Regions from separate parts of the Kribbella sp. NBC_01245 genome, predicted to be linked through region 2. Evidence: riboswitches for the same ligand, from Rfam matches in the RefSeq annotation. Region 2 holds a riboswitch; the other holds the start of a gene.

Region 1 (14,224 bases), 3.1 Mb from region 2:
ACCTCAGTCACAGGTTCGGGGTCCGGCGGCCCGGGAACGACGGGTTTGTCGGACGTCAGCGACTCGACCGCCTCGGCCACCTTCACCTCCGGCCGCTGCCGCTGCTCCGGCGATTCCGCCACCACCTCATCGACGTCGTCCAGGTCTTGAGCGTGCGCGTGCACCGGTTCCGGCTCGGCCTTCATCTCAGGCTCGGCGCGCTTCCGGGAGGCCTTGGCGGGTTTGCGCGCCTTGTCCGGCCACATCCGGTCGATCACCGCGTTCAGGGCGGCGCCGATGAGCACCGCGATGGCCGTCAGGTAGAGCCACAGCAGTACGGCGATCGGTGCGGCCAACGGCCCGTAGATCGACGTACCACCGACGGTCGACTGCAGGGTCCAGCGCAGCAGGAAGCTGCCAAGGATCCAGAGTGACAACGCCAGGAACGCCCCCGGCAGATCGGACACCCAAGGTGTACGCACAGGCACGGACAAGTGGTAGAGCGTGTTCAGGAAGCCCGCGGACAGCACCGTGACGACAGGCCAGTACAGCTGGTTCAGGAATTCGACTCGCGCCGGCAGCACGTCGGCGACCGCCTCGGGACCGGCCAGCACCAGCGGCAGCACGATCACGCCGATCAGCAGCGCGACGCAGTACAGGCTGAACGACAGCGCTCGGGTCCGGACGATGCCCCGCTTGCCGCCCATGCCGTACATGATCGTGATGGTGTCGACGAAGACGTTCAGCGCTCGACTGCCGGACCACAGGGCCAGCAGGAAACCGATCGAGATTACGTCCGGCCGGCCACCGGCCAGCACGTCGTCCAGCGTCGGCACGATGACGGCCTGAACCGAGTCGTCGGTCAGCGCGCGGGCGGCCAGTTCGGCGATCTCGAGCTTGATCTGGTCGATCGTGGCCGCGTCGAAGAACCGCGAGACGATGAAACCGATCGACCCGGCCAGACCGAAGATCAGCGGCGGCAGCGACAGGATCGCGAAGAACGCCGCTTCCGCCGCCAGACCCGTCACGCGATAGCGCAGACAGGTGCCGACGGTCTGGGTGAGCAGTTTCCAGGTCACTCCGAGTATCCGTCGGATCCAGACCAGTGAGACAGAGGTCTCAGACCCCACGCGTGCCATACCGCTTACCGTACTGACATGGCGGACCCATTTGCGGTAACCAACCAGCCTCCCCCGCTGGACGGCGTGAACTTCTTCACGGCCGACGCGTCCCTGCGCGATGCCCTCACGCCGTACGGCGACCTCGCGAACGACGCCAAGCTCACGAGTATCGGCGCCCTCGCGGGCAGTCGCGAGGCGCTCGACCAGGCGTTGCCCGCCAACCAGAATCCCCCGGTATTGCGCACGCACGACCGGTACGGGAACCGCGTGGACCGCGTCGACTTCCACCCGTCCTGGCATTGGCTGATGGACAAGGCCGTCGGTTTCGGGTTGCAGGCCGCGCCCTGGTTGTCGGATCACCCGTCGGCCCATCTGCGTCGCGCGGCCGGGTTCTTCGTCTGGGGACAGGTCGAGCCGGGACACGGTTGTCCGATCTCCATGACGTACGCCGCGGTGCCGGCCCTCCGTGCGGACAAGGCGCTTGCGGAGCACTGGGTTCCCCGCCTGGCCGCTCCGTCGTACAACCCGGGTGGTTCCGGGCCGGGGGCGCTCGCGGGGATGGGGATGACGGAGAAGCAGGGTGGTTCGGATGTCCGGGCCAACCTGACCGAGGCCAAACCGGTTGGCGACTCGTACCGGTTGACCGGGCACAAGTGGTTCTGCTCGGCGCCGCAGGTGGACGTCTTCCTCGTACTCGCGCAGGCGCCGGGTGGCTTGAGCTGTTTCGTCGTACCTCGCGTCCTTGAAGACGGTTCACGGAACGTCTTCGCGTTGCAGCGGTTGAAGGACAAGCTCGGCAACCGGTCGAACGCGTCCAGCGAAGTCGAGTTCCACGGCACTGTCGGGCACCGCCTCGGCGACGAAGGCGCGGGCGTTCGCACGATCATCGAGATGGTCGCGGCCACCCGGCTGGACTGCGTGCTCGGTTCGGCCGGGTTGATGCGCCGGGCCCTGGTCGAGGCGACCTGGCACGCGACCCATCGCAGCGCCTTCGGTGGCCTGCTGCGCGACAAGCCCGTGATGCGGAACGTACTGGCCGACCTCTCCCTCGAGTCGGCCGCCGCGACGATGCTGGCGATGCGCCTCGCGGCCGCGGTCGACGCCGGTGAGGCCGACGCGGCGTTCCGGCGGATCGCGCTGCCGCTGGCCAAGTTCTGGGTGTGTAAGCGGACCCCGATGATGGTGGCCGAGGCGCTCGAGTGTCTGGGCGGCAACGGGTACGTCGAGGAGTCGGGTATGCCGTTGCTGTTCCGCGAGTCCCCGCTCAACTCGATCTGGGAAGGCTCGGGCAACGTCAACGCGCTAGACGTGTTGAGAGCTTTACAGCGGCCCGAATCGCTCGATGCCTGGCTCACGGAGGTTGGGACGGCCAAGGGGTACAGCAGCCACTTGGACCGGGCTATCACCGACGTACTGACGATGCTGGCCGACCTGGACGGTATCGAAGGGCGTGCGCGCGTACTGGCGGCACGGATGGCTGTAGTCCTGCAGGCCTCGCTACTGGCCCGACACGCGCCGCCTGAGATTGCTGACGCGTTTATCGCTTCAAGGCTCGGCGGCGACTGGTCTGGCGTGTTCGGGACGTTGTCACCATCAGTAGAGCTGCCCGGCATCGTCGACCGGGTACTGGTCCACTAGGCTCGGTCCGTCGCGACTGGCGCTTGGGTGGGATCGACCACCGGGGAGCGAGAACCTGTCGGCACCGCGCGCCTGGGTGCCACGCCATGCACACACTTCTGGAGACGAGCAATGACGCAATCGTTCGACGCCTCCGCCGCATCCGCGGCCTACAAGAACGCGCTGGAGGTGATCGGCGCGGTCGAACCCACCGTGGCCGGCGCCATCCGCTCCGAGCTGGCCGATCAGCGGGCCTCGCTCAAGCTGATCGCCAGTGAGAACTACGCCTCCCCGGCCGTGCTGCTGACGATGGGCAACTGGTTCTCGGACAAGTACGCCGAGGGCACCGTCGGCCACCGCTTCTACGCCGGCTGCCAGAACGTCGACACCATCGAGCAGCTCGCCGCAGACCACGCGAAGGACCTGTTCGGCGCCCCGCACGCGTACGTCCAGCCGCACTCCGGCATCGACGCGAACCTGGTCGCCTTCTGGGCGATCCTGGCTCAGCGGATCGAGTCCCCGGCCCTGGCCGAGGCCGGCGCGAAGCACGTGAACGACCTGTCCGACGAGGACTGGGCCAAGCTGCGCAAGGCGCTCGGCGACCAGAAGATGCTCGGCATGTCGCTCGACGCGGGTGGTCACCTCACCCACGGGTTCCGCCCGAACATCTCCGGCAAGATGTTCCACCAGACGTCGTACGGCACGGACACCGAGACGGGTCTGCTCGACTACGACGAGGTCGCCCGGCTGGCCCGCGAGTTCAAGCCGCTGATCCTGATGGCGGGCTACTCGGCCTACCCGCGCAAGGTCGACTTCGCCAAGATGCGCGAGATCGCGGACGAGGTCGGCGCCACCTTGATGGTCGACATGGCGCACTTCGCCGGTCTGGTCGCAGGCAAGGTCTTCACCGGCGACTTCGACCCGGTACCGCACGCCCACGTCACCACCACGACCACGCACAAGTCGCTGCGCGGCCCGCGTGGCGGCATGGTGCTCTGCCAGCCGGAGTACGCCGACGCGGTGGACCGTGGTTGCCCGATGGTGCTCGGCGGTCCGCTCAGCCACGTGATGGCGGCCAAGGCCGTCGCGCTCGCCGAGGCGAAGCAGCCGTCCTTCCAGACGTACGCGCAGAACGTCGCGGACAACGCCGTCTCGCTCGCCGAGGGCCTGATGAAGCGCGGCACGAAGATCGTCACCGATGGCACCGAGAACCACCTCGTGCTGCTGGACGTCTCGTCGTACGGCATCACCGGTCGGCAGGCCGAGTCGGCCCTGCTCGACGCGGGCATCGTCACCAACCGCAACGCCGTACCGCGTGACCCGAACGGCGCCTGGTACACCTCGGGCGTCCGGATCGGCACGCCCGCGCTGACCTCGCGCGGCTTCGGCGCGGACGACTTCGACCGCGTGGCCGAGCTCATCGTGGACGTCCTGTCCGCGACGACCCCGACCAACACCGCCGCGGGCGCACCGTCAAAGGCCAAGTACGTCCTGGCCGACGGCGTCGCCGACAAGACCCGCGCCGCCGCCTCCGAGTTGCTCGACGTCCACCCGCTCTACCCGGGCCTCGACCTCAACTGACGCATTAGTGGAACGGCCCGGCTGATCCCGGGCCGTTCTCTATTTGCGGACAGTCGCGCTGGCGGCATTCCAGATCACGTTGGTCGCCGGGAAGTACACGCGGTAGTCGCGAATTGCCGTCGACGTGTAGGCGTAGGTGTACTTGCCGGTCGAGCTGGTCTTGACCGACTTGAGCGCGATCCACTTGGTCGCGCCGGGCGCCTTGTACTGCAACTGCCCAACAGCCGCCGCGGACGGGACGAACTTCCTGAGGCTGACCGCATACCGCGCCGCTGACACGTTGAGCGTCACCTTCGCGCCCGACCGCGTCGGCGTCACGCCGGCCCACGAGCCGATCTTGATGTCGCTGTACGGCTGGTTCTGCCACACATCGTTGTAGCTGTGGTCCCAGGCGCCACCAGGACGCCACGTCCAGCGCCCCAGCTGCTCCCAGTCGTACAGATCCCAAACGTCCGACGACGTGTTGTCGAAGATCGCAATGTGCTGCCAGCCTCCGGTCGCGTGGTAGGCGTCCCAGGCCGCATACGACGTACCCGCAGCCGCGCAGTTGCTGTCTAGGCGGAGGGTGATGGCTCGATATGGCGTCGAGATGACCACCCGTTCCCCAACCCTGCCCGCTACATCGGAATCGACCACGCAGCGTTACATCTACTGTTGGTAGAAAGGGCGTCGGTCCGAGACCAGTGGTCCCGAACCGACGCCTTCGTGATGTGCGGGGGGCTACTTGCGGATGGTGGTGCTGGCGGCGTTCCAGATGAGGCCGGTGGCTGGGAAGTAGACGCGGTAGTCGCGGGCGGCGGCTGAGGTGTAGGCGTAGGTGTATTTGCCGGTTGAGGTGGTTTTGACCGACTTGAGGGCGATCCAGGTGGTGGCGCCGGGGGCCTTGTACTGGAGTTGGCCGATGGCGGCGGTGTAGGGGATGAACTTGTTGAGGCTGGTGGCGTAGCGGGCGGCGGATACGTTCAAGGTGACCTTTGAGCCGCTGCGGGAGGCGGTCAGGCCGGCCCAGGAGCCGACCTTGACGTCGCTGTACGGGCTGTTCTGGGTCATCGGGAGGTTGTTGGTGTCGTAGGCGCCGTTCGGGCGCCACGTCCAGCGGCCGAGGTCCGCGTAGTCGTAGAGATCCATGACCATGGTGGTCGACGTGCGGAAGAAGTAGGCGACCTCCTGCACTCCCCTGGTCGGGTGATAGCTGGTCCAGCCGGCGTTGTCCCAACCTCCGGCGACGCAGTCGGATCCGACGCGAAGAGTGACCGCGCGGTACGGCGCCGAGATGACTAGGCGGGTCGGTGGGACGAGGCTGCAACGCCCGGCGGCTGGTGCAGCGGCGTTCGTCGTTGCGGCCTGGGCCATCGGCGCGCTGACCACGAGAGCGCTACCCACCAGGCCGGCGACGACGAACAAGGACTTCCAGCGCATGCTGTTCCCCCACATCAGACAGGACTGCCCCGACCGGTTGGCCGGAGCAGTCCTGGACCTTACCCACTGATCAGTCAACCAATCCGTGAATTACTTCCCATCGAGCGTCAAGGCGTACGCCGCGATGGCGGCGAAGTCGTCGGCGGGTTCGGACGTCTGCCACGAGCGGACGTCGTCGACATAGCGGGAGCCGCGGCCGGTGAACTGTTCGTTGCGGTCGATGCCGTCCGCAGGGCACGGGTTCATCCGATCCAGGTTGTCACCGAGGCCATCCGCGAACAGGCCCTCGCTGTTCGGCCCGTTGACCACCGCGCCGACGGCGGTTTTGCCCTGGATGTTCGCGATCTGGTGATGCGGGCAGCGCTCGTACGACGTACCGACGCCGACCATGAACGACGTACCCCAGGCGTTCGCGCCGAGCGACCAGTTGCGCTGCTGGGTGCCGAACGCCTCGTACCGGCGATCGCCCGTGACCTTGCGGTACAGGTCGCTCGTCGCGGACAGGCCGAAGGCGTGCGGCACGGAGTCGAACTCGTCGTACGCCGCACCCGCCTGGAACGGGTCCTTGGTCGCCTTGGCGAGACCCCGGTCGAGCTGGGCCTTGATATCGCCGACCAGGTCGCGCGTCGAGGCGGCCGTACCACCGTGGGCCCGGATCGCGCGGGTGAGGTCGGCATGCGCGAGCGCGCTCACGTCGTACAGGTTGAGGGTGTCGCCCTTCTCGTGCGCGAGGTACTGCCCGGCCCAATGCCTGGCCTGTCCCAGCCAGACCTTCGACCGGGGATCGCCGAGGCGCTTCCCGGCCAGCGCCAACTCGGCCGCGCCCAACTCGAGGTCATCCCGCCAGGCGCTCTCGGGGTAGAACGCGAACGGCAGCGACGTCATCAGCTGGGTCACACCGGTCGTCTGCGCCTGCGCGTAGATCTGGGCGGCGGTGGTGAGGTGGCGGCGCGCCTTGACCCGGTCCGGCTCGACCTGGGCCGCGATCGCGAAGGCGGCGGCCATGCGGCCCGCGATGTTCGGGCTGATCTTCTCGCCGGGCGCCGCCGCACGGAAGACGGGCCGGTTCTTCAGGAAGCGGTGTGCCGGCTCGTTGTCGGCGTCGTCCTCCTCGGGCAGGCGCCAGATGTCGTGATCGCCGACGAACGTGCCCTCGGTGTTGCCGGTGCCCACGCCGACCTGGATGTAGAGCGTGCGGGTCTTCTCGTCCCACATCTTGTCGAGCCAGTCGAGCCCGTGCCGCGCCTCGCGCACCACCTTGGCGTCAGCGTGCCGAGCGTCGCGAGCAGAGGCCCACAACATCGTGTCCGTGTACGCCGCGATGTGCGTGAACTTGAGGTAGTCCCCCGCGTCGAACCAGCCGCCTTCGACGTCCGCGGTCTGACCGGCGATCGGCTTGAGCTCGCCAACCGTCACGTCCGTGTCATCCCCGGCGAAGACCGGCAACTCGTACACCTGCGCGGCCTTGTCCGTCAGGTGCGACGGCTTCCGATCGAGATCCCCCGGTACGACGTTGAGCCCGTCGCGCTGTGAGGCGAAGAACGTGATCGCCTTGTCCGCGGCCTTCCGGAACATCCGCGGGCCACCGACCTGGAACGCCGGCGAGGTGATGCCGCCGACGTCGACGGTGTAGGTGCCGGGGAGGCGCAATGCCTTTAAATCAAGGGCGTACACGTGTTGGTAGGCGTCGTTCCATTTGCCCAGGTCGGCCCCGGCGCGACCGGTCAGGACCTGCCGGCCCTGGCGATCCCGGACCGTGAACGGCTTGCCCGCGGCGGCCTGCGGGCTCATCAGGTACGCCCACTTCGCCTCGCCGACCCCGAACCCGAGCTGATCGACCCGGACCAGCGGTGTCACCGCGTCCTGCATCGTGACCGCATCCTGCATCGTGACGGCGTCCTGCATGGCGCCGTCGGTCTCGGTGGCACCGGCGGTGGACCCCACCACGACCGCGGTACCGGCTATGGACGAACAGACGGCCAACGTGGCCAGCACAACCCGGCGAGACGATCTCACAACCGCGCTCCTTCTCGAACTATTAGGAAACTTTCCTAACGATCGGAACGCTAAGGCCTCCCCGCCGCCCCGGCAAGAGCAGCGGCACCGAAAACTGTCCATGGCCGGAGATACGGTTTTCGGCATGACACTTTGGGAACCACCAGCCGACATCCCATGGGAACCACCATTTGCCGGCACGGAGGCCGAGCACCTCGCCGGCGCGCTCGACCGGCTGCGGTTCACCTTCCGCTGGAAGGCCGACGACCTCGACGCGGCCGGGCTGCAGACCCGCATCGGCGCCTCGAGGCTGACGATCGGCGGCCTGCTCAAACACCTGGCAGCCGTGGAGGACTACACCTTCACCACCAAGTTCCGCGGTGAACAAGTGGGCGAACCGTGGACCAGCCTCGGCTGGACCGGCGATAACGACTGGGAGTTCGAGTCAGCCGCCAACGACTCCCCCGAGCGGCTGTACGCCCTCTGGGACGGCGCGGTCGAGCGCTCCCGCGCGACACTGGCCGCGGCGCTCGCCGACGGCGGCCTCGATCAGCCCGCCCACGTCTCGACACCGGAAGGCGAGCACGCCAGTTTGCGACGACTCGTCTGCGATTTGATCGAGGAGTACGGGCGGCATACCGGCCACGCTGACCTCCTCCGCGAAGCCGTCGATGGTCGCACCGGCGAGGACCCGCCCCCTGGTTGGCAGCCCGTCGGCTGAGTCCACGATCGCTTGTTCGCAGCGGTGTGATGCGCAGCACTGAATTCGGCTGAGTCGTTGGGAATAAACTCGAAATCTGCTCATATCATGAGATCTGGTCCCACATAATGGGATGACCAGTTGCTTTACGGCGCAATCAAGCCGACTCTTATCAGCATGTTCGCTGCCCACACGCCGCATCTCGTAGGTCGGATTCATCTCGACCTCGGGCGTATGCGCAGTGCCATGTGTCGTCCTTCGAGCTGACCCCAGCCCGGCCCCTCCGCAGGGCCTACCGATGATCATCGCTGGGTGCGCTTCGCGCAGACCGCTTCGAACCGACGACGTTTCGAGCTCGCCTCGCGGACGCACCTGTCTTCGCAGACAAGGACCCGTTCCGGATGACGACTGGCGCCACCCCAGCCACCAGGAATCCCGCCGCTAAAGCACCACGCCCGCGCAAAGGCAAGGGCGAGGGTCAGTGGGCGCTCGGCTACCGCGAGCCGCTGAACAAGAACGAAGAGAACAAGAAGAACGACGACGGCCTGAACGTCCGGGCTCGGATCGAGAACATCTATGCCCACCGCGGGTTCGACTCGATCGACCCGGCGGACCTGCGCGGCCGCTTCCGCTGGTGGGGTCTCTACACCCAGCGCAAGCCCGGGATCGACGGCGGTAAGACCGCGACCCTGGAGCCGGAAGAGCTGGACGACAAGTACTTCATGCTGCGCATCCGGATCGAGGGCGGCCAGCTCACCACCGAGCAGCTCCGGGTCATCGCCGACATCTCTACGACGTACGCCCGGGACACGGCCGACATCACCGACCGGCAGAACATTCAGCTGCACTGGATCCGGGTCGAGGACATCCCCGCGATCTGGCAGAAGCTGGAGGCCGTCGGGCTGTACACGACCGAGGCCTGTGGCGACGTACCGCGCATCATCATCGCGAGCCCGGTGGCGGGGATCGCCGCGGACGAGATCATCGACCCGACGCCGGCGATCGACGACATCGTCAGCCGGTACATCGGTTCGCCCGAGTTCTCGAACCTGCCGCGCAAGTTCAAGACCGCGCTGACCGGCCACCCCTCGCACGACGTGGTGCCCGAGGTCAACGACGTCGCGTTCGTCGGCGTGAACCACCCTGAGCACGGCCCGGGCTTCGACCTCTGGGTCGGCGGCGGGCTGTCGACGAACCCGATGCTGGCCAAGCGGCTCGGCGTCTGGGTGCCGCTGGAGGAGGTGCACCTGGCCTGGTGGGGGGTGTGCAGCATCTTCCGCGACTACGGGTACCGCCGGCTGCGGACTCGCGCCCGCTTGAAGTTCCTGGTGGCCGACTGGGGTGTGGAGAAGTTCCGCGAGGTGCTCGAGGAGAAGTACCTCAAGCGCAAGCTGCTCGACGGCCCGGCGCCGGAGGTTCCCGCCGTACAGGGTGACCACATCGGCGTGCACAAGCAGAAGGACGGCAAGTTCTACATCGGCGTCGCCCCGGTCGTCGGCCGCGTGAACGGCGCGACGCTGGCGAAGGTCGCCGACGTGGTCGCCGCACACGGCTCGGACCGGATCCGTACGACGGCCCAGCAGAAGCTCCTGGTGCTGGACGTCGAGGAGACCCAGGTCGAGTCGCTCGTCACCGCCCTCGCGGGTCTGGGTTTCCAGGCTCGTCCGTCGGCCTGGCGCCGGAACACGATGGCCTGCACGGGGATCGAGTTCTGCAAGCTGGCCATCGTCGAGACCAAGGGCCGCGCCGCCGAGCTGATCGGTGAGATGGAAGAGCGCATCCCCGAGCTGGACGTGCCGATCACGGTCAACGTGAACGGCTGCCCGAACTCCTGCGCCCGGATCCAGGTCGCGGACATCGGCCTCAAGGGCCAGCTCGTACTCGATGCCGAGGGCAAGCAAGTCCCCGGTTACCAGGTCCACCTCGGCGGCGGGCTCGGCCTCGACGCCGGGTTCGGCCGCAAGTTGCGCGGTCACAAGGTCACCTCGACCGACTTGGCCGATTACGTCGAACGCGTCACCCGGAACTACCTGTCCCAGCGGTCCGAGGGCGAGCGCTTCGCCCAATGGGTCGTCCGTGCCGAAGAAGGAGCACTTCAGTGAGCGAACGCGCTGCGCCGTTGTACTGCCCCTACTGCGGGGATGAGGACTTGCGTCCCGCGGAGGACGGGCATGGCACCTGGGAGTGCCGGCCCTGTGCACGGGTGTTCCAGCTGAAGATGATCGGACTGCGGGTGAGTGTGGAATGAGCACCGACTTGAAATCCCTGGCCGAAGAGGCCAACGAACGGTTAGCAGACGCGTCCCCGGTCGAGGTACTGGCCTGGGCGCGGGAGACCTTCGGTGACGAGCTGGTCGTGACGGCGTCGATGGCGGACGGCGCACTCCCCCACCTCGCGGCCGAGGCGGCGCCCGGCGTCGACGTACTGTTCCTCGACACCGGCTACCACTTCGCCGAGACGATCGGCACCCGGGACGCCGTGGCGGCGACGCTGCCGATCAACCTGATCAACGCGACGCCCAAGCAGACCGTGGCCGAGCAGGACGCCGAGTACGGCAAAGACCTGTTCGCGCGGGAGCCCGACAAGTGCTGCGCGCTGCGCAAGGTCGAGCCGCTCAACCGGGTGCTCTCGGGCTACAAGGCCTGGGTGACCGGCGTACGGCGTGAAGAGGCGCCGACGCGGGCCAACACCCCGATCGTCGAGTACGACGCGAAGCGCGACATGGTGAAGCTCAACCCGATCGCGCCGTGGACCCAGGCCGACCTCGACGCGTACATCACCGACAACGGCGTACTGGTCAACCTGCTGCAGTACGACGGCTACCCGTCCATCGGGTGCCAGCCGTGCACCAAGCAGGTCGCGCCGGGCGAAGACCCGCGCAGCGGTCGCTGGGCCGGTTCCGGCAAGGTGGAATGCGGGTTGCACACATGAGCACAACGATCGTGAGTGAGCTGGACGCGCTCGAGAGCGAGTCGCTGTTCGTATTCCGTGAGGTCGCCGCCGAGTTCGAGCGCCCGGTCGTGCTGTTCTCCGGTGGCAAGGACTCCATCGTGATGCTGCACCTGGCGCGGAAGGCGTTCGCGCCGGCGCCGGTGCCGTTCACGCTGCTGCACGTCGACACCGGGCACAACTTCCCCGAGGTGCTGGAGTATCGCGACCGGGTCGTTTCTGAGCTGGGCCTCAAGTTGGTGGTCGCTAAGGTCGAGGACTACCTGGCCGACGGGCGTCTGCGCGAGCGGGCCGACGGGACCCGGAACCCGCTGCAGACGGTGCCGCTGCTGGACGCGATCAACGGCAACCGGTTCGACGCCGTCTTCGGTGGCGGCCGTCGTGACGAGGAGAGGGCCCGCGCGAAGGAGCGGATCTTCAGCCTGCGCGACGAGTTCGGCCAGTGGGATCCGCGGAACCAGCGGCCCGAGCTGTGGTCGCTGTACAACGGGCGGCACAAGCCCGGCGAGCACGTACGCGTGTTCCCGCTGTCGAACTGGACCGAGCTCGACATCTGGAACTACATCGACCGTGAGGGGATCGACCTGCCGTCGATCTACTACTCCCACAGCCGGGACGTGTTCGAGCGCGACGGCATGTTGCTTGCCGTCGGCCCCTATTCGCAACCGCGCGCCGGCGAGATCGTTTCGTCGCAGATTGTTCGGTACCGAACGGTCGGCGACATGTCCTGCACTGGCGCCGTACTGGGTGAGGCTCGATCGGCCGCCGAGGTCGTCATCGAGGTCGCCGCGAGTGAACTGACTGAGCGTGGCGCCACTCGCGCCGACGACCGGGTCAGCGAAGCAGCCATGGAAGACCGCAAACGCGAGGGGTACTTCTGATGAGCACACTGCTGCGACTCGCGACCGCCGGTTCGGTCGACGACGGAAAGTCCACGTTGGTCGGACGGCTGCTGCACGACTGCAAGGCGATCTTGGCCGACCAGATCGCCCATGTGCAGCACGTCTCGTCGACCCGTGGCGCTGGTGACTTCGACTTCGCCCTGCTGACCGACGGCTTGCGGGCCGAGCGCGAACAGGGCATCACCATCGACGTCGCCTACCGGTACTTCGCCACCGACAAGCGCTCGTTCATCCTGGCCGACTGCCCGGGACACGTGCAGTACACCCGGAACACCGTCACCGGTGCGTCCACGGCCGACGTCGTCATCATCCTGGTCGACGCGCGGCACGGCGTACTGGAGCAGACCCGGCGGCACCTCGCCGTGGCCGGCCTGCTGCGGGTGCCACACGTCGTACTCGCGGTGAACAAGATCGACCTGGTCAACTACGACGAGGCCGTCTTCACGGGTATCGCGAAGGACGTCGTCGACCTGGCCGACCAGCTCGGGATCAGCGACGTGAAGGCCATTCCGGTCTCGGCTCTCGCCGGGGACAACGTGGTGGACCGCTCGACGCGCACCACTTGGTACGACGGGCCGACGCTGCTGGAGTTCCTCGAGAACGCGGACGGACGGGACGACATCTCGTCGCAGCCGTTGCGGTTCCCGGTGCAGTACGTGATCCGGCCGCAGACTGACGACGAGTACCGCGACTACCGGGGATACGCCGGGACGGTTGCCGCCGGCAAGGTTTCCGCCGGGGACTCGGTCATCGTGCTGCCGGCCGGTCGCCGTACCACCGTGGCCGGGGTTGACCGGGCCGTGGTGACCTCGTCGGCCGCCGGCGTCGCCTCGGGCGGTACCGCTGTTGCCGGGGAGGCCGTCACCATCCGGCTCGCCGACAACCTCGACGTGGCTCGCGGTTCGGTCATCGTCGCGGCGGAGAGCTCCCCCGGCACCCGCCGGGAACTGGCCTCCACCGTCGCTTGGTTGTCCGACCGCCCGCTGACGGTCGGCGCTCGCGTGCTGATCAAGCACACCACCACGACTGCCCAGGCGATCGTCACCAAGATCGGTGGCGCTCTCGACCTGGACACGCTCGGCGTCATCGATGCCACCGAGCTGAACCTGAACGACATCGGCAAGGTGCAGCTCAAGGTCGCCGCACCGCTGGCCGCCGATCCGTACTCCAGCAATGCCATCACCGGATCGTTCCTGCTGATCGACGCCCACGACGGGTGGACGTTGGCGGCCGGCATGATCGACGACGTAGAAGGGGAACCGCTGTGACTGCTCCAGCACTTGTGATCCTCGCCCACGGCAGCCGGGACCCGCGCTCGGCCGCCACTGTCCACGCCATGGTCGACTGCCTGCGCGAGACGCGCGACGACCTGCGGATCGAAGCGGCATTCCTGGACCACTGCCCCCCTTCCCCGTACCAGGTGTTCGAGAAGCTCGGTGCTGACGGCGTCGAGGAGATCGTCGTCGTCCCGCTGCTGCTCTCGGACGCCTTCCACGCCAAGGTCGACGTCCCCGCGGTGATCGACGAGGCGCGCGGACGCTACCCGGACCTGCGGATCATCGCGTCCGACGTGCTCGGGTACGACGAGTCGCTGCTGGACGTGCTCGATCGGCGCATGCGGGCCGAGCTGCGCAACAGCCGCGTGCGTGAGCTCGACGCGCTCGTGCTCTCATGCGTCGGGTCGAGCGACCACCAGGCCAACGCGGCGGTCTCCAGGCTGGCCCGCATCTGGGGTCAACGCCACCGCCTCCCGGTCACGGCCGCCTTCATCACCTCGGCGAGCCCGACCCCGGCCGAAGCCGTCCTCCAGTGGAGGCTGGAAGGCCGTCGCCACGTAGCCGTCGGCGCCTTCTTCCTCGCGCCCGGACTGCTGCCGGACAAGGCCGAGGAAACCGCCCGCAAAGCCGGAGCCGTCGCCGTCTCCCGCCCCCTAGGCGTAAGCAACGAACTAGCCCGCCTAG
Region 2 (14,224 bases):
GTGCGGGTGAACGGTGCCGCGCCGAGGACGGTAAGCCTAGGTGCGGAGAGTACGGCTTTGGCGGTGCCGCTTCGGGCAGGGCGGAATAGCGTCGCCATCTATAGCGACGAGGCGCGCGGGCCCGGGATCGACCGGATCTCGATTGGCGGCCTGCCACCGGCGTCTTACGTTCCGAGGACGACGATGACGGTCAATCCGGCGGGCGTGCTGTGGGTTGGACCCGGGCAGCAGACGTTCGACGTGTCCGCGCAGTTGCGGCTCGACGAGGACGCGGTCGAGGACGTGCGGATGGCGGCGAGTGTGCCGGCGGGTTGGACTTTGACGGGGCCGGAGGTGACGGCGCCGGGGCTGCGGTTAGGCCGGACGATCAAGGGCGCGTGGACCGTGACGACGCCTGCGGGAGGTCAGACGGGTCCGGTCGACGTACCCGTGGAGGTGTCGTTCAAGGTCTACGGGCGGGCGCAGACGGTTCGGAAGGTTGTGCCGGTGCGGGTTCGTCCGGCGGACCGGGTGTTCATGCGGGAGGCGGAGAGCTCGCAGAACTTCTTGAGTGGTGCGGGTATCACCAACTGCTCGAAGTGCTCGGGTGGTCAGAAGGTCCGCAACCTGGGTGGTAGTCCGTCGGACTTCGTACGGTTCGACTCGGTGACCGTGGACGCTGCTGGGGAGTACACGGTGTTCCTGGATTACACCGTGAACGGCAACCGGGCGTTCTTCGTCAGCGTGAACGACGCGGCACCGGTCGAGGTGAAGGTCAGTGGGCTGGGCAACGACACCCCTGCCACCACGTCGATCCGGGCCAACCTCAAAGCCGGGCAGAACACGATCAAGGTCCACAACGACACGGAGTCCGCGCCGGACCTCGACCGTCTGTCGATAGGCCACTGAGCACACCCCCTCCTGAACCGGGGCGGTCAGGAGGGGGTGGCGTGGTCGTACCGGCTGGCCAGTTTGGTCAGGTGGGCCACGAGTTCGGGCGGGCCGTCGACGTGGAAATCCGTGTCGAGCAGGCCGAGGTGGACGGCGAGACTTTGCAGCGAGTCGGAGCCGGTCGTGAACAGGCAGCTGGTGTCGTCGATCGGCTCGACCGTGCCCGCGGCCGGTGAGATCATCGCGGCGATTCGTTCGGCCGGGGCATGCACGATCACCTTCGCCTGGTAGCGCCAGGCCGCCGTGGACGCTCCTCGCGATACGTACGCCGCCACGTCGCCGCCTTCGGGCAGCTCGCGCGGGGTGAAGCGCGGGCCGGTCGGGATGCGGGGCGCCAGGCGTTCGACCCGGAACGTCCGCCAGTCCTGCCGATCCAGGTCGTACGCCAGCAGGTACCACCGGCGGCCCCAGTTGACGAGGCGGTACGGCTCGACCCGGCGCACGCTGGATTCGCCGTTGTGCGAGCGATGGTCGAACCGGAGTTGCTCGCGATCCCGGCACAGCCAGGCCAGTTGCGTGAGCAGGCTCGGGTCGACGCTCGTCGTGGTGGTGTCGGCCGGAACCTGGACCGTGTACGTCGCCATCGCGTTCACCCGGCGGCGCAATCGCGACGGCAGGACCTGTTCGAGTTTGGCCAACGCACGATGGTCAGACGATTCACTTCCTGCACGTGCGGTCGTCGGACCCGGACGCGATTCCGTTGATCCTCACGCACGGCTGGCCGAACACCGTGGTCGAGTTCCTCGAGCTGATCGAGCCGTTGACCTCGCCCGGCGCCGGCGAGCAGGCCTTCCATCTGGTGATTCCGTCGTTGCCCGGTTTCGGCTTCTCCGGGCCGACCCGTGAGAAGGGCTGGAACCGGTATCGCACGGCCGCCGCGTGGGCGAGCTGATGCGGCGTCTCGGCTATGACAAATACGGTGCCCACGGCAACGATGCCGGCGCGTTCGTCGCGCCCGAGCTGGGGCGGATCGACCCGGACCGCGTCATCGGGGTGCACGTCACGCAGCTGTTCTCGTTCCCCTCGGGCGATCCGGCCGAGCTGGCGGACCTGACGCCGGAGGAGGGTGGGTATCTCGCGTTCCTGCAGAGCTTCCAGGACAACTCGTCGGGATATGCGAAGTTGCAGGAGACCGCCCCGCAGAACCTTGCCCACGCGTTGGCCGATTCGCCGTCCGGGCAGTTGGCCCGGATCGCGCAACTACTCGGTGGCACCAGTGACGAGCACGTGCTGACCAACGCGACGATCTACTGGCTGACGAACACGGGCGCGTCGTCCGCGCGGTTCTACTACGAGGATCGGCACGCGGAGCACCCGGCGGAGCCGACGGTCGCGCCGACCGGGCTGGCGAGTTTCGCGTATGACTTCCGGCCGTTGCGGCGGTTCGCGGACCGGGATCACGCGAACATCGTTTCGTGGCAGGAGTTCGACCGCGGCAGCCACTGGGCGACCCAGGACGCACCGGAGCTGCTGATCAGTGACCTGCGCCAGTTCTTCGGCAAACTCAACTAAATGCCGCGAGTGGTCACATCTGATCGGCGTGATGGATCCGAGGTGACCACTCGCGGCCAAGAAGTAGTAGGTGGTTAGACCTCGTCGTCGTCCTCGGGCTCCTCGTCGGCGTCGGCGAGGCTCCACTTCAGCTGGAACTCGACTTCTTCCTCACTGTCGCCGCGCTCGTGCTCGACGCTGACCTGCGCGTTCTTCGGCACGGTGAACCGCTCACCGGCGATCTGGATCCGGAACGGCTTGCCGGACTCCAGGGCGTCGGCGAGCCGGCGGAGCTTGGCCGCGAAATCCGCGACCGAGTAGTTGCGTTCAACGTCTCTTTCAGTCATGGCCGCAATCCTGGCATGGCCGCGAGGTCGTTCAGTCCTCGAGTACGGCGAGTTCCAGCTCGCGCAGGCGTTCCGGCTCGGCGATCACGTCGATACCGGTGATCCGGCCTTCGGTGATCGTGAACGTGAGGACCAGCTGAAGCCGTCCGCGCGGAGCCATGACGAGACCGACCGAACCGTCGATGAGGGCCGGCCGCGTCGACCGCACGCGCTCCGACGCGAGCAGCGCGCCCTTGGCAACGCGGCGAATCCCTTGCAGCACGATCGGCGCCGGAGTCGGGCCGACAGCCGGGTCGGCGTGCAGCACCACGTCGGGATCGAGCAGCGCCAGCAGCGCCTCGAAATCGCCGCCTCGGGAGGCGGCCAGGAACGCATCGACGACCCGGCGCTGGCGAACCAGGTCGGCCATCGGCACGGTCGTCGTACCTTGCACGCGGCGACGGGCCCGGCTCGCGAGTTGGCGGACGGCGGTCGGCGTACGGTCGATCATCGGGGCGATGTCGTCGAACGGTACGGCGAACATGTCGTGCAGCACGAAGGCGATCCGCTCGGCCGGGTTCAACGCGTCGAGGACGACGAGCATCGCCAGCCCGACCGAGTCGGCCAGCATCGCCTCTTCCTCGGGATCGACGCCGCCACGGACCTCTGGGCTGTGCTCCTCCTGGAGGTCCTCGCGGCGGGACTCGCGTGCGCGCAGGATGTTGAGGCAGACCCGCGAAACCACGGTGGTCAGCCAGCCCTCGACGTTCTCGATCTCGGCCTTGGTGCTGGTGTCGGCGCTGGTTTCGGTGCGGTTGAGGCGTAGCCAGGTCTCCTGGACGGCGTCGTCGGCCTCACTCGCCGACCCGAGCATCCGGTAGGCGATGGCCCGGAGGCGGGGGCGATTCTGCTCGAAACGCGTGGTCAGCATCACTTGCTCGTCCATCCGGTCACACTTTTCTCTGGGCGCGGGTCATAGCTGTAGAACCTGCCGATAAGGCTGGGAGAGACCCCGGCCCAACACTTTGGAGACACCATGACGTCAACCATCCTGGTCACCGGTGGTACTGGCACGCTGGGCCGCCGGGTCACCCCCCTGCTGCTGGACGCCGGCTTCAAGGTGCGGTTGCTGAGCCGGAGCAGCCACCAGTCCGGCGATGGTATCGAGTACGTCACCGGCGATCTGCTCAAGGGCGAGGGCGTCGACGCCGCGGTGGACGGCGCCGAGATCGTGCTGCACCTCGCGGGTGGCCCCAAGGGCGACGACGTGGCGACGCGCAATCTGGCCGAGGCCGCGGCGCGCGCCGGCGTACGGCACCTCGTCTACATCTCGGTCATCGGTGCGGACCGGGTCCCGCTGGCCTGGCTGAAGTCCAAGCTGGACGCGGAAAAGGCCATTGCGGAATCCGGTGTGCCGTGGACGACGCTGCGGGCCGCGCAGTTCAACGAGTTGACCTTCACGATGGTGGAGAAGATGGCGAAGCTGCCGGTCACGCCGGCGCCGGGTGGGTTGCGGCTCCAGCCGGTCGACTCCCGCGACGTGGCCGCCCGGTTGGTCGAACTCGTCCAAGGCGAACCTGCCGGGCTGGTTCCGGATCTCGCGGGGCCGAAGGTTTACGGAATGGTCGAGTTGGTCCAGGGCGTACTCGCGGCCCAGGGCAAGCGCAACCGCCCGAAGCTGCCGGTCCGCATTCCCGGCAAGGCGGGCAAGGCGTATCGCGCCGGTGACAACCTCACCCTCGACGCACCCAAGGGCGCCCACACCTGGGAGTCCTTCCTCGCCGACCGCCAGAACTGACCCGCCGCCGGTAATTGACCTGCGATGGCCCGGCGACCGTCGTACCTTTGCCTGACACGACTGGCGCAGGTGGATCACCACCGGGGAGTGGAAGTCGGAGCATCGACCGCCTGGGTGCTCCTCATCACCGATGAGGAGCCGTCATGACCCACCGTGTACTGCACTTGTCCGATCCGCATCTGGCGGCGCCGGGCGTCGACAACTACGGCGTCGATGCCGGCGCGTCCCTGGATCGGATCCTGTACGACGCTCGCTTTGTCCCGGATATCGACCTGGTCGTCGTGAGTGGTGATCTCGCGGACGACGGCAGTGTCGAGGGGTACGTCGGTGTGCTGGACCGGGTCGGCCGATTCGCTGCCGAGCGAGGTATCCCGCACGTCTACACCACCGGCAACCACGACATCCGTAAGCCATTCGCCTCGGTCCTGGGCTCGGGCCACCTGAGCCCGGACGGCACCGACATCGGCCGCCTCCTCGACGCGACGAGCGAGGTGCGCGCGGCGGTCAGTGAGGTGTCAGGACTGCGGGTGATCACTTTGGATAGCCTCGTCCCCGGCTCGGTCCACGGCCATGTCGGCGAAGACCAGTTGGAATGGCTGCGCACCACCCTTGCCGAACCAGCGCCGGCTGGGACGATCGTGGTCCTGCACCATCCGCCGATCGCGGTCCATTCGTCGCCATTCATGAAGTCCGTCGGCCTGCGAAACCCGGCGGATCTCGGCGCGGCCGTGGCCGGCAGCGACGTACATGTTGTGCTGTGCGGGCATTTCCACCTGCAGCTGACCGGCCTACTCCAGGGCGTACCCGTCTGGGCGACCCCCGGCGTAATAACGCGTATCGATCTCACCGCCCTGCCTGGCCTGGATCGAGCGGTCAAGGGCGCAGGCGCGACCGTCGTCGACTTGGGCGGTCCGGCCTCGCCGATGTTCCACACCCTGCAAGCCCGCGACCCCGAAGCCGGCGCGCAGGTCTATCTCCTGAACTCGCTCACCGGTGCCGTGGTGGAAGATGAATCCGCCTCTTTGTGACCACCTGCCCTAGCGCTCCAACGCCTCGAAAGGCATAACGGCTTGACCGTTTGGAGTGGCGTGATGTGATGCGAGTATCCGCTACAAGGGTGAACGCTGATCGGGGGTTGTCGCATGGAGCTTGACTGGGGCTTGGGGGAGTACGAGTTGACCGCGGCAAGGCTGGCGCCGGCCGCGGGGGCGGTGGTGGATGCCGCCGAGCTGGAGGTCGGTGAAGTCGTCGTCGATGTCGGTTGTGGCACGGGCAACGCGTCCATCGCGGCCGCCGAGCGTGGTGCGGTCGTGACCGGAGTCGACCCGGCCGAGCGGTTGCTGGCCGTCGGTACCGAGCGGGTCCGCGATCGATTCGCCGAGCAGGTGCGGTTCGTGAAGGGTGACGCGGCCGCGTTGCCGATGGCGGATGGTTCGGCGGATGCGGTGATCTCCGTCTTCGGGATGATCTTCGCGCCGGATCCGGCGGCCGCGATCCGCGAGTGCGTCCGCGTGACGGCGCCGGGCGGGCGGATCGTCTTCAGCGCGTGGACGCCGACCGGTCCGCTGCACCGGTTCAACGGCGCCATCTTCGAGTACATGCGAACCGCCCTGGGCGGGCCCGAGCCGGAGCAGGGGTTCCGCTGGCATCACCCGGACGATCTCGGCCCGGTCTTCGCCGAGCACGGCTTCAAAGGCGAGGTGACGCCGGCGAAGCTGATCTTCACCGCGGCCTCGATCGACGAGTTCACCAGCGAACAGGGCCGCCACCCGATGGCGATCGGGGGTACGGCGGCGCTGTCCGCGTTGCCCGACGGCGAGGCCAAGCTGGCCGGCCTGGAGGCGTTGATCACCGAACGCATCAACGAGGTCAACGAAGACCCACTCGCCTTCCAGATGACCGCCGACTACGTCATCATCACCGCCGCACCTGAGGCCTAAAGCCCTAGGCCCGGTCCTCGTCGGTCGGTCGCATGCTGTCGGTGGGGCGGACCAGTTCGAGGCCGGTGTCGCGTACCTCGGCGATGCTCTGGGTCAGCATGTCCGTCACCTTCGACGCGTCCTCGCCGAGGTCGTCAATCAGACTCGTGTCCGCGGCGGTCCCAGTCGCGGCCAGCAACTCCAGGTACTTGTCGCTATCCCGCAACGCCTCCCGCATCACGCCCTGCGCCAGCAACGCACCGTCGGCGTCGCGGACCTTGGCGGCGTACCGCTCGAGCGCTTCGACCTTGTTGACCGCGGCGGCGACCGACTGGTCCAAGGCGTCGCGTTGCGGTTGCAGCACTGCGAACACCGACGGGTGATCGACCCCGCCGCGCACCTCCCGCAACCGCTCGCGCAGGACCGATTGCCGGTGCAGGAGCAGGCCGATATCCCAGAGTTGTTCGGGCAGTACGACCTCGTGCTCGATGTCGTCCAGCAATCCCGCCTTGGTCACCGCGGCGGCCCGCACGGCCTTGACCGCCTCCTGGGCGCGAATCATCAACGGCTGCGCCACGCCGTCGAAGTCCTCCGGCAGCAGGTACTCCCCGTGGTGCTCGCGCGCGACCTTCCGGCCCACGGTCTCGTCGCTCACCGCGAAGAAGGCACACAGCAGGAACAGCCCCTCGGCGATGCCGATAACGATCGAGAGACCCAGCACGACCGCGTGCGGCAGAAACAGCTCGAAGAACCACCGCGACGCAAACCAGAGACCGACGGCCACGACCGCGAAGAAGCCGAACGCGGCCGACTGAACGCCGCGTTCGGCCTCGATGCCGGACTGCTTCGTCGGCGCGGGGCTACCGGCAGGCGTGAAATCGGCCGGATCGTCCCCGTACAACTTCCGCACCGTCGTCGGCAGCCCAGGCGCGAACACCGCCTCGACCTTCGGCTCCGCCCGCGGAATCTCGTCTGACACCCGCCCCCACCTCCCTAACGAGGTCCAGTGTCCAGCCCCACCAGGTCAATTCGGCTCAGAGCTCAGCCTCGATCGTGGACCAGAAAGCGGTCGCCACCGACTCGGATGGTGGCATCATCTGGGTCAGCAGTACAGCGGTGAGATCGTGCTCGGGATACGCGTACCAGCTGGTGCCGAGGCCGCCGCCCCAGCCGTACCGCTTCGCGTTCACCGACACCCCGTACCCCCAGCCGTCCCCATCGAGGAAGATCCCGGCCGGGCCGCCGGCGCGCTGCTCGGGCGTCAACTGATCGGTCGTCATCGCCCGGATCGACTCCTCGCCGAGCAACCCCGCGCCCCTGGCAAGCATGAACTCGCCGAACTGCAGGTAATCCGCAGCCGTCGACACCATCCCACCACCCGCATGCGGAAACACCGGCGGCTCGCGCCATTCGCTGCCCTCCACCGGATCGAACAGGACCAGTGCACCCGCGCCGTCCGAGACGTACGACGGAACCAGCCGCGCGTCATCCGGTACGACGAACCCGGTGCTGGTCATTCCAAGCGGCGCCAGGACGCGAGTCCGCATCAGCTCGGGCAACGACGCCTGCCCGGCACGCGCCAGCAGCACACCCAACACGGCGAACGCGACGTCGTACCGCCAAGTCCGTCCCGGCTGATCCATCAACGGCAGTTCGGCGAATCGCGCGAGCCACTCGTCCGGGCTATGCGTGATGGCCGAAGGCAGCGGCGGTCCCATCCCGAGCCCACGCGCCGCGGCGGCCTCCGCGGCCGGACAGCCCTCGACCTCGAACGCGAAACCGAATCCCATCCGCATCGTCAGCAAGTCCTCGACGGTGATGCTCCGCCCGGCCGGCTCGGTATCGGTAAGAGGCCCGTCGAGCCGTCGTACCACCTGGCGATCCGCCAACTCGGGCAGCCAACGTTCGACCGGATCGGCCAGCGCGAGTACGCCGTCCTCAGCCAGCATCAAAGTCAGTACGGCGACCAGCGGTTTCGTCATCGAGCTGATCCGCATCACCGCGTCATCCGGCATCGGCGCCCCACCAACCGACGCCCGCCCAACCGCCTCCACCCACGTCTCCCCACCCCGGCTGACCGCCAACACCGCCCCAGGCGCCGTCCCCACCCCAAGACTCCCGGCCACGGCCTCGCGCACCCCTGCGGCCAACCCCGCCATCCCAACACCCATACGCCGCATGCTGCCACCAGCAGCGGGTCTCCTTCGGGTCGCCGCCGAGCCGCGCGGCCTCACCACGGCTGCTCCCTAGTGTCCTCCGGCGCAGGACACTAGCTGTGCTGGTCGCCGGCAGGTGACGCGATAGCGGTGACCGCACTGCCGATGATGTGCGTGATGGTGTCGGCGGCGGTCTCTGGCGACGGGCACCCGGCGTCGAGCCAGGCAATGACAGCTTCGACCGCAATGGTCGGGATCAGGTCGGATGCCCATCGCAGGCGGGCTTCGTCGTGGATGACTTGCTCCAGATACGGCTGAGCGGTGGCTTTCATCGCCGCGCGCAGTTCGTCGGCGTGCCGGCGGAACTCCGGTTCCTGGCCGGATTGGCGGAAGAAGAGACGGAACCCATCGGGGTTGTCCTGCGCTGCGAAGACCAGCCCTTCGAGGCTGTTCGTGGTTGTGTGGTGCGGATGGCCGGTGGCGGTGCGCAGTTGGTCGCTGACATCAGCCAGCACGGCCTCGTACAGCTCGGTCTTGGACTCGAAATGCCGGTAGATGAGCACCCGGCTGACGCCGGCTTCGGTCGCGACGTCGTCCAGGTTGGTAGCGGCGTAGCCGCCTCGGGCGAAGGCGCGCGCCGCGGCTTGGATCAGTGCGCGACGCCGCTCGGGCCGCTTCAGCAGCTTGCCCTCGCCTGGCTTGGTCATAGTTCATCCCTTCGAACTGTTTACAGCAGTGTTGACACTTGCCTGTTAACAGTTCATCGTAGTCGCCATGAGCAGACAGCTGTCGCCTAGCCTCGCCGAGGTCGGGGCAGGCGAAGGCCATCCAAGCCGGGGCACCGCAGCGGGAATTGAGGTGCGCGGCTTGTCGAAGTCGTTCGGCGCCGTGCGAGCGGTCGACGACTTGACGTTCAGCGTCGAGCCCGGCGCGGTCACCGGCTTCCTTGGACCGAACGGAGCTGGGAAGACCACTACGCTGCGGATGCTGCTCGGTCTGATCCGCCCCGACCGGGGCGCCGCCACCATCGCGGGCCTCACCTACCGCGACATTCCCGAACCCTCCACTGTGGTCGGGGCCGCGCTCGATGCCTCGGGCTTCCATCCGGCCCGCACTGGTCGAGCTCACCTGCAGGTGTACTGCGCTGTCAACGGCCTTGCGCCGCAACGAGCCGAAGAGGTTCTCGAACTGGTCGGGCTGGCCGCGGCCGGCGGTCGCCGTATCGGCGGCTACTCACTAGGGATGCGGCAGCGGCTCGCGCTGGCCGTCGCAATGCTGGGCGACCCTCAGGTGCTGGTGCTCGACGAGCCGGCTAACGGGTTGGACCCCGAAGGGATCGTGTGGATGCGGCGACTGCTGCGTGAGCTGGCCGGCCAGGGGCGCACGGTGCTGGTGTCCAGCCATGTCCTGACCGAGATGCAGCAACTGGTTGACCATGTCGTGATCATCGACGGCGGCCAGCTGCGCTTCCAGGGGCCGGTGGCAGGGCTGGCCGGCACGCAAGGGGTGGTGGTCGAGGTCCGCGCCAGTCGGTCCGACGCGCTTCGCGCCGTACTCGCCGACCACGAAGGCGTAAGCGTCGACCACGACGACAGCGGGCGGCTGCTGGTCAGCGGCCTGGACGCGGCGGCGGTGGGGCGTGCCGCGTTCACTGCGGGCGTCGAACTGCAGTGGCTGGCCGAACGAGACGGTGACCTGGAACGGCTGTTCTTCACCTTGACCTCCGGCGCCGGCAGCCGGGACCAGACAGGCAGCAACGCTTCGGAGGTGGGACTCTGATGATCCGGCTGGTTCGCGGCGAGTTCGCCAAACTCCTGTCCACCCGGCTGTGGCTCTGGCTGCTGCTGGCCACCATGGCGTTGACCGCGCTGTTCGCGAGCCTGAACATCGCCTTCAACGACGACCCCGACACCCTCGCTCCGCCCCTGGCGACCGCAGCGGGTCAGCGGTTGCTGTTCGGCACGGCAGCCGGCGGAGCGCAGACCCTCGTCGCGGTTTTGGCGGCGATCGGAATCACCGCCGAGTACCGTCACCGCACTGCCACCACGACCTTCCTGACCACGCCCCACCGCTCACGCGTGGTGGTCGCGAAGCTGATCACCTACGCCCTGGTCGGCGCCGCCTACGGCATGGCCTGTATCGCCGTCGTCACCGCGATCGCGTGGCCGTGGCTGAACGCGCGCGATATCGACCCGACGCTTGTCGGCAACGGGATCCCCGCAACCTTGGCCGGTGTCATCGCCGCGGTCACCGCTTTCGCCGTACTGGGCGTGGGCCTGGGTGCGATGCTGCGCGACCAGGTCGCCGCCGTGGTCGGTCTACTGGTCTACCTGTTTGTCGCCGAACCGATCGTCACCCGCATCCCAGCCCTGCATGACTGGACCGTGTATCTGCCGGGTCCGTCGGCCAGTGCCCTGACCCAGATCACCCTTACCGACCAGGACTTCCTCCAACCCTGGCAAGGCGGCGTAGTGCTGGCCGTCTACGGGCTCGTCGTTGCAGTGACCGGACTGTGGCACACCACCCGGATAGACCTCACGTAATCTCGGCTCAGCTGCCCGGGCCCTCGCCGCCGGACCTGGGTTGCGAGGCGGGGTCGGGTCGAGTGATCGGCAGGCCTGCGGCTCGCCAGGCGTTGAAGCCGCCGATGACATCGGTACTGCGGTGAAGGCCGATCTGGCGCAGTGAATCGGCTGCGAGGCTTGAGGAGTAGCCGCCCTCGCACAGGACGATCCAACGGATGTCCGCGTTGATGGCTTCGGGGATCCGGGCATCGCAGCTGGGGTCGAGGCGCCACTCGAGGTGATTCCGTTCGATGACGATTGCCCCGGCGATCTCCCCGGCTGCACGTCGCTGGAATTCAGGCCGCGTGTCGACGATGTACGTGTCCTCGTCATCGCTGGCTGCGTACGCCTCCGCGGGGTGCAGTCGCGGTAAGCCCGAACGCACCCGCTTCAGAGTCTCGTCGATGCCCACCACGCCTCCCTGCCGTCAACTCGCGACCGGGAGTTCGGCCAGACGCCACTCGAGCATCCCGTCGTTCAGGCGCGCCGCGGACAGCCCCTTGGCGGTGAGAATGCGCACGGCTTCGTTGGCCATCACGCAGTACGGGCCGCGGCAGTACGCCACGATCGTCGTACCGGCGGGGAGTTCGGCCAGCCGGTCGGCGAGCTCGTCGAGGGGGATCGACACCGCGCCGGGGATATGGCCCGCGGTGTATTCCTCGCTGGGGCGGACATCGACGACCGTGATTTCACCGGCTTCCAGTCGACGCAGCAACTCGTCTCGGGTCACCTCGGCAACGTCATCGTCGCCCAGATACGCGCGACGGGACCGGTCCACCTCCGCCAGATGCGCCGAGGCGACGTCGCGCAGCTGCGCCCACAGCGCGGCCACATCAGTTCCGGCCAGCCGGTAGTAGACCTTCGTGCCTTCCTTGCGAGTGACCACCAGTCCGGCCTGCCGCAGCAACTGCAGGTGATTGGATGCGGTGGTCAGCCCCAGGCCGGCCCGGCCCGCGAGCACTTCGACCGACCGCTCGCCCTGGGCCAGCAGATCAAGCAACTCGAGGCGCTTGGCGCTGCCGAGCGCCTTGCCGACCTGCGCGAACTGCTCGAACAGTGCCGCCTTGGCCACCAGATAACCCATTGACAGTCCTCCAAAGATTCATGGAATAGTGTAGGAGTGGCCGTTGAAACAAGCAAGATGATCATTCCGGTCGTGGACGACGGACTGGGCAACTCGTCGTACCTCGTTGATCTGGGCGACGGCCGGGCGGTCGCCGTGGATCCGTGCCTGGACCTGCGAGCCCTGCGTGCCACGGCGGATCGGCATGGGTTGACGGTGGCGTTCGCGGCGGATACGCACCTGCACGCGGACTTCATGTCCGGCGCAGTGCAGTTGGCCGCGACCGAGGGCGCCCGGGTGCTGGCCTCGGCCGCCGGCCGGCGGGAGTTCGCCCACACCGGGCTGACCGACTGCGACGAGGTGGATCTAGGTGGGTTGACGTTGCGGGCACTCGCGACGCCCGGGCACACCGGGGAGCATTTGGCGTTCCAGCTGCTTGACGGTTCCTCGCTGCTCGGTGTGTTCACCGGCGGGTCACTGATCGTCGGCGGTGCCGCCCGCACCGACCTGGCGGGTGCCGAGCAGACCGAGGAACTGACTCGGGCGCAGTACCGGTCGCTGCGACGGCTCGCCGAACTGCCCGATCGGACGCCGGTGTGGCCGACTCACGGGGCCGGATCGTTCTGCTCTGCACCGACCGGCGGCGAGCGGGTCACCACGATCGGCCGGGAGAAAGCGACGAATGCGTTGCTCGCCGCTCCAGATGAGGACGCCTTCGTAGCGCAGTTGCTGGCCGGGCTAGGGAGTTTCCCGCCGTACTTCCTGCGACTGGCCGAGCTGAACCGCCGCGGCCGCACCATCGCGACCGACCCGATCGTTCCGGGGATGGACGAGCGACGCATCGAATCCCTGCTGGCGGGCGGAGCAGTACTGGTCGACGTGCGGCCAGTGCGCGACTTCGCCGCCGGCCACATCCCTGGCGCTGTGTCGATCCCGCTGCGAGCGCAGTTCGCGTCGTGGCTCGGATGGCTGCTCGATCCGGCCACGCCGTACATCGTGGTCCGCAACCCAGAGCAGGACCTGGCCGACCTGGTCTGGCAGGCAGTGAAGATCGGCTTCGCTCCGCCCGCCGGTGAACTCGCCGGCGGTCTCGCGGCATGGCAAGGGCCGACCACCTCGACACCGCTGCTGAGGCCCGATCAAGTGACAGGGGCCGCGATGCTGGACGTGCGCCAGGACAGCGAGTTCCACAGCGGGCACATCCCCGGGGCGAGCCACATCGAACTTGGCGCCCTGCCCGCACAGGCCGTCGACGTCACCGGTCCGGTCGTGGTGATGTGTGGTCACGGCGAACGCGCCATGACCGCGGCCAGCATTCTCGAACGCGCCGGCCAAGCCCCGGCCGGTGTACTCGACGGTGGGCCACACGACTGGGCCGACTCGAGCGGTCAGGCACTGGCATGACAACTGCGGTCCCGCGCCTGGGACTGCGGGTCAATCTCGCCCAGTTCGTGCTGCTGGTCGCGGTCAATGCTCTGGTCGGCGGCATGCTCGGTCAGGAACGGATTGTGCTGCCGCTGTTGGCCGAACAGACCTTCCACCTGGACGCCTACACCAGCGCCCTCACCTTCATCCTCGCCTTCGGTGCGGTCAAAGCAGCAACGAACTTCTTCGCCGGCACCTGGTCGGATCGCTTTGGGCGCAAACCCGTCCTGGTCGCCGGTTGGCTGATCGGGCTGCCGGTGCCGCTGCTGCTGATCTTGGCCCCGAACTGGGGCTGGGTGATCGCCGCCAATGTCCTGCTCGGCATCAACCAGGGGCTGACCTGGTCGACGACCGTGATCATGAAGATCGATCTCGTAGGCCCGGCCCGCCGAGGGCTGGCGATGGGCCTGAACGAAGCCTCCGGGTACCTGGCAGTCGCCGGCACCGCGATGGCCACCGGCTACCTGGCCGGCGCCCATGGGCTCCGGCCGGCACCGTTCCTGCTCGGCGCGGCCTATGCCGCACTGGGGCTCGGGCTGTCCGTCTTCGCGG

The links. Region 2 has a riboswitch for ZMP and ZTP ahead of OG394_RS19665 (metallophosphoesterase family protein). Riboswitches for the same ligand answer to the same signal wherever they lie in the genome.
Region 1: another riboswitch for ZMP and ZTP. It lies ahead of OG394_RS05710 (glycine hydroxymethyltransferase); the one in region 2 lies ahead of OG394_RS19665 (metallophosphoesterase family protein).

Annotation. Positions count from the first base shown of each region.
Region 1 covers NZ_CP108487.1:1,323,650-1,337,873, reverse strand. The annotation lists gene OG394_RS05720 (YhjD/YihY/BrkB family envelope integrity protein) at 1-1,058, opposite strand, end outside; gene OG394_RS05715 (acyl-CoA dehydrogenase family protein) at 1,137-2,738, shown strand; ZMP/ZTP riboswitch at 2,741-2,823, shown strand; gene OG394_RS05710 (glycine hydroxymethyltransferase) at 2,850-4,298, shown strand; gene OG394_RS05705 (hypothetical protein) at 4,338-4,934, opposite strand; gene OG394_RS05700 (hypothetical protein) at 5,019-5,717, opposite strand; gene OG394_RS05695 (glycoside hydrolase family 9 protein) at 5,808-7,733, opposite strand; gene OG394_RS05690 (mycothiol transferase) at 7,858-8,433, shown strand; gene OG394_RS05685 (nitrite/sulfite reductase) at 8,814-10,514, shown strand; gene OG394_RS05680 (hypothetical protein) at 10,511-10,660, shown strand; gene OG394_RS05675 (phosphoadenylyl-sulfate reductase) at 10,657-11,343, shown strand; gene cysD (sulfate adenylyltransferase subunit CysD) at 11,340-12,242, shown strand; gene OG394_RS05665 (sulfate adenylyltransferase subunit 1) at 12,242-13,531, shown strand; gene OG394_RS05660 (sirohydrochlorin chelatase) at 13,528-14,224, shown strand, end outside.
Region 2 covers NZ_CP108487.1:4,412,600-4,426,823, reverse strand. The annotation lists gene OG394_RS19700 (discoidin domain-containing protein) at 1-888, shown strand, start outside; gene OG394_RS19695 (helix-turn-helix transcriptional regulator) at 915-1,568, opposite strand; gene OG394_RS19690 (alpha/beta fold hydrolase) at 1,601-1,822, shown strand; gene OG394_RS19685 (hypothetical protein) at 1,810-2,442, shown strand; gene OG394_RS19680 (amphi-Trp domain-containing protein) at 2,517-2,768, opposite strand; gene OG394_RS19675 (sigma-70 family RNA polymerase sigma factor) at 2,800-3,693, opposite strand; gene OG394_RS19670 (SDR family oxidoreductase) at 3,784-4,545, shown strand; ZMP/ZTP riboswitch at 4,592-4,668, shown strand; gene OG394_RS19665 (metallophosphoesterase family protein) at 4,689-5,573, shown strand; gene OG394_RS19660 (class I SAM-dependent methyltransferase) at 5,688-6,485, shown strand; gene OG394_RS19655 (hypothetical protein) at 6,490-7,443, opposite strand; gene OG394_RS19650 (serine hydrolase domain-containing protein) at 7,499-8,635, opposite strand; gene OG394_RS19645 (TetR/AcrR family transcriptional regulator) at 8,734-9,327, opposite strand; gene OG394_RS19640 (ABC transporter ATP-binding protein) at 9,395-10,399, shown strand; gene OG394_RS19635 (hypothetical protein) at 10,399-11,163, shown strand; gene OG394_RS19630 (rhodanese-like domain-containing protein) at 11,171-11,596, opposite strand; gene OG394_RS19625 (ArsR/SmtB family transcription factor) at 11,612-12,268, opposite strand; gene OG394_RS19620 (MBL fold metallo-hydrolase) at 12,305-13,651, shown strand; gene OG394_RS19615 (MFS transporter) at 13,648-14,224, shown strand, end outside.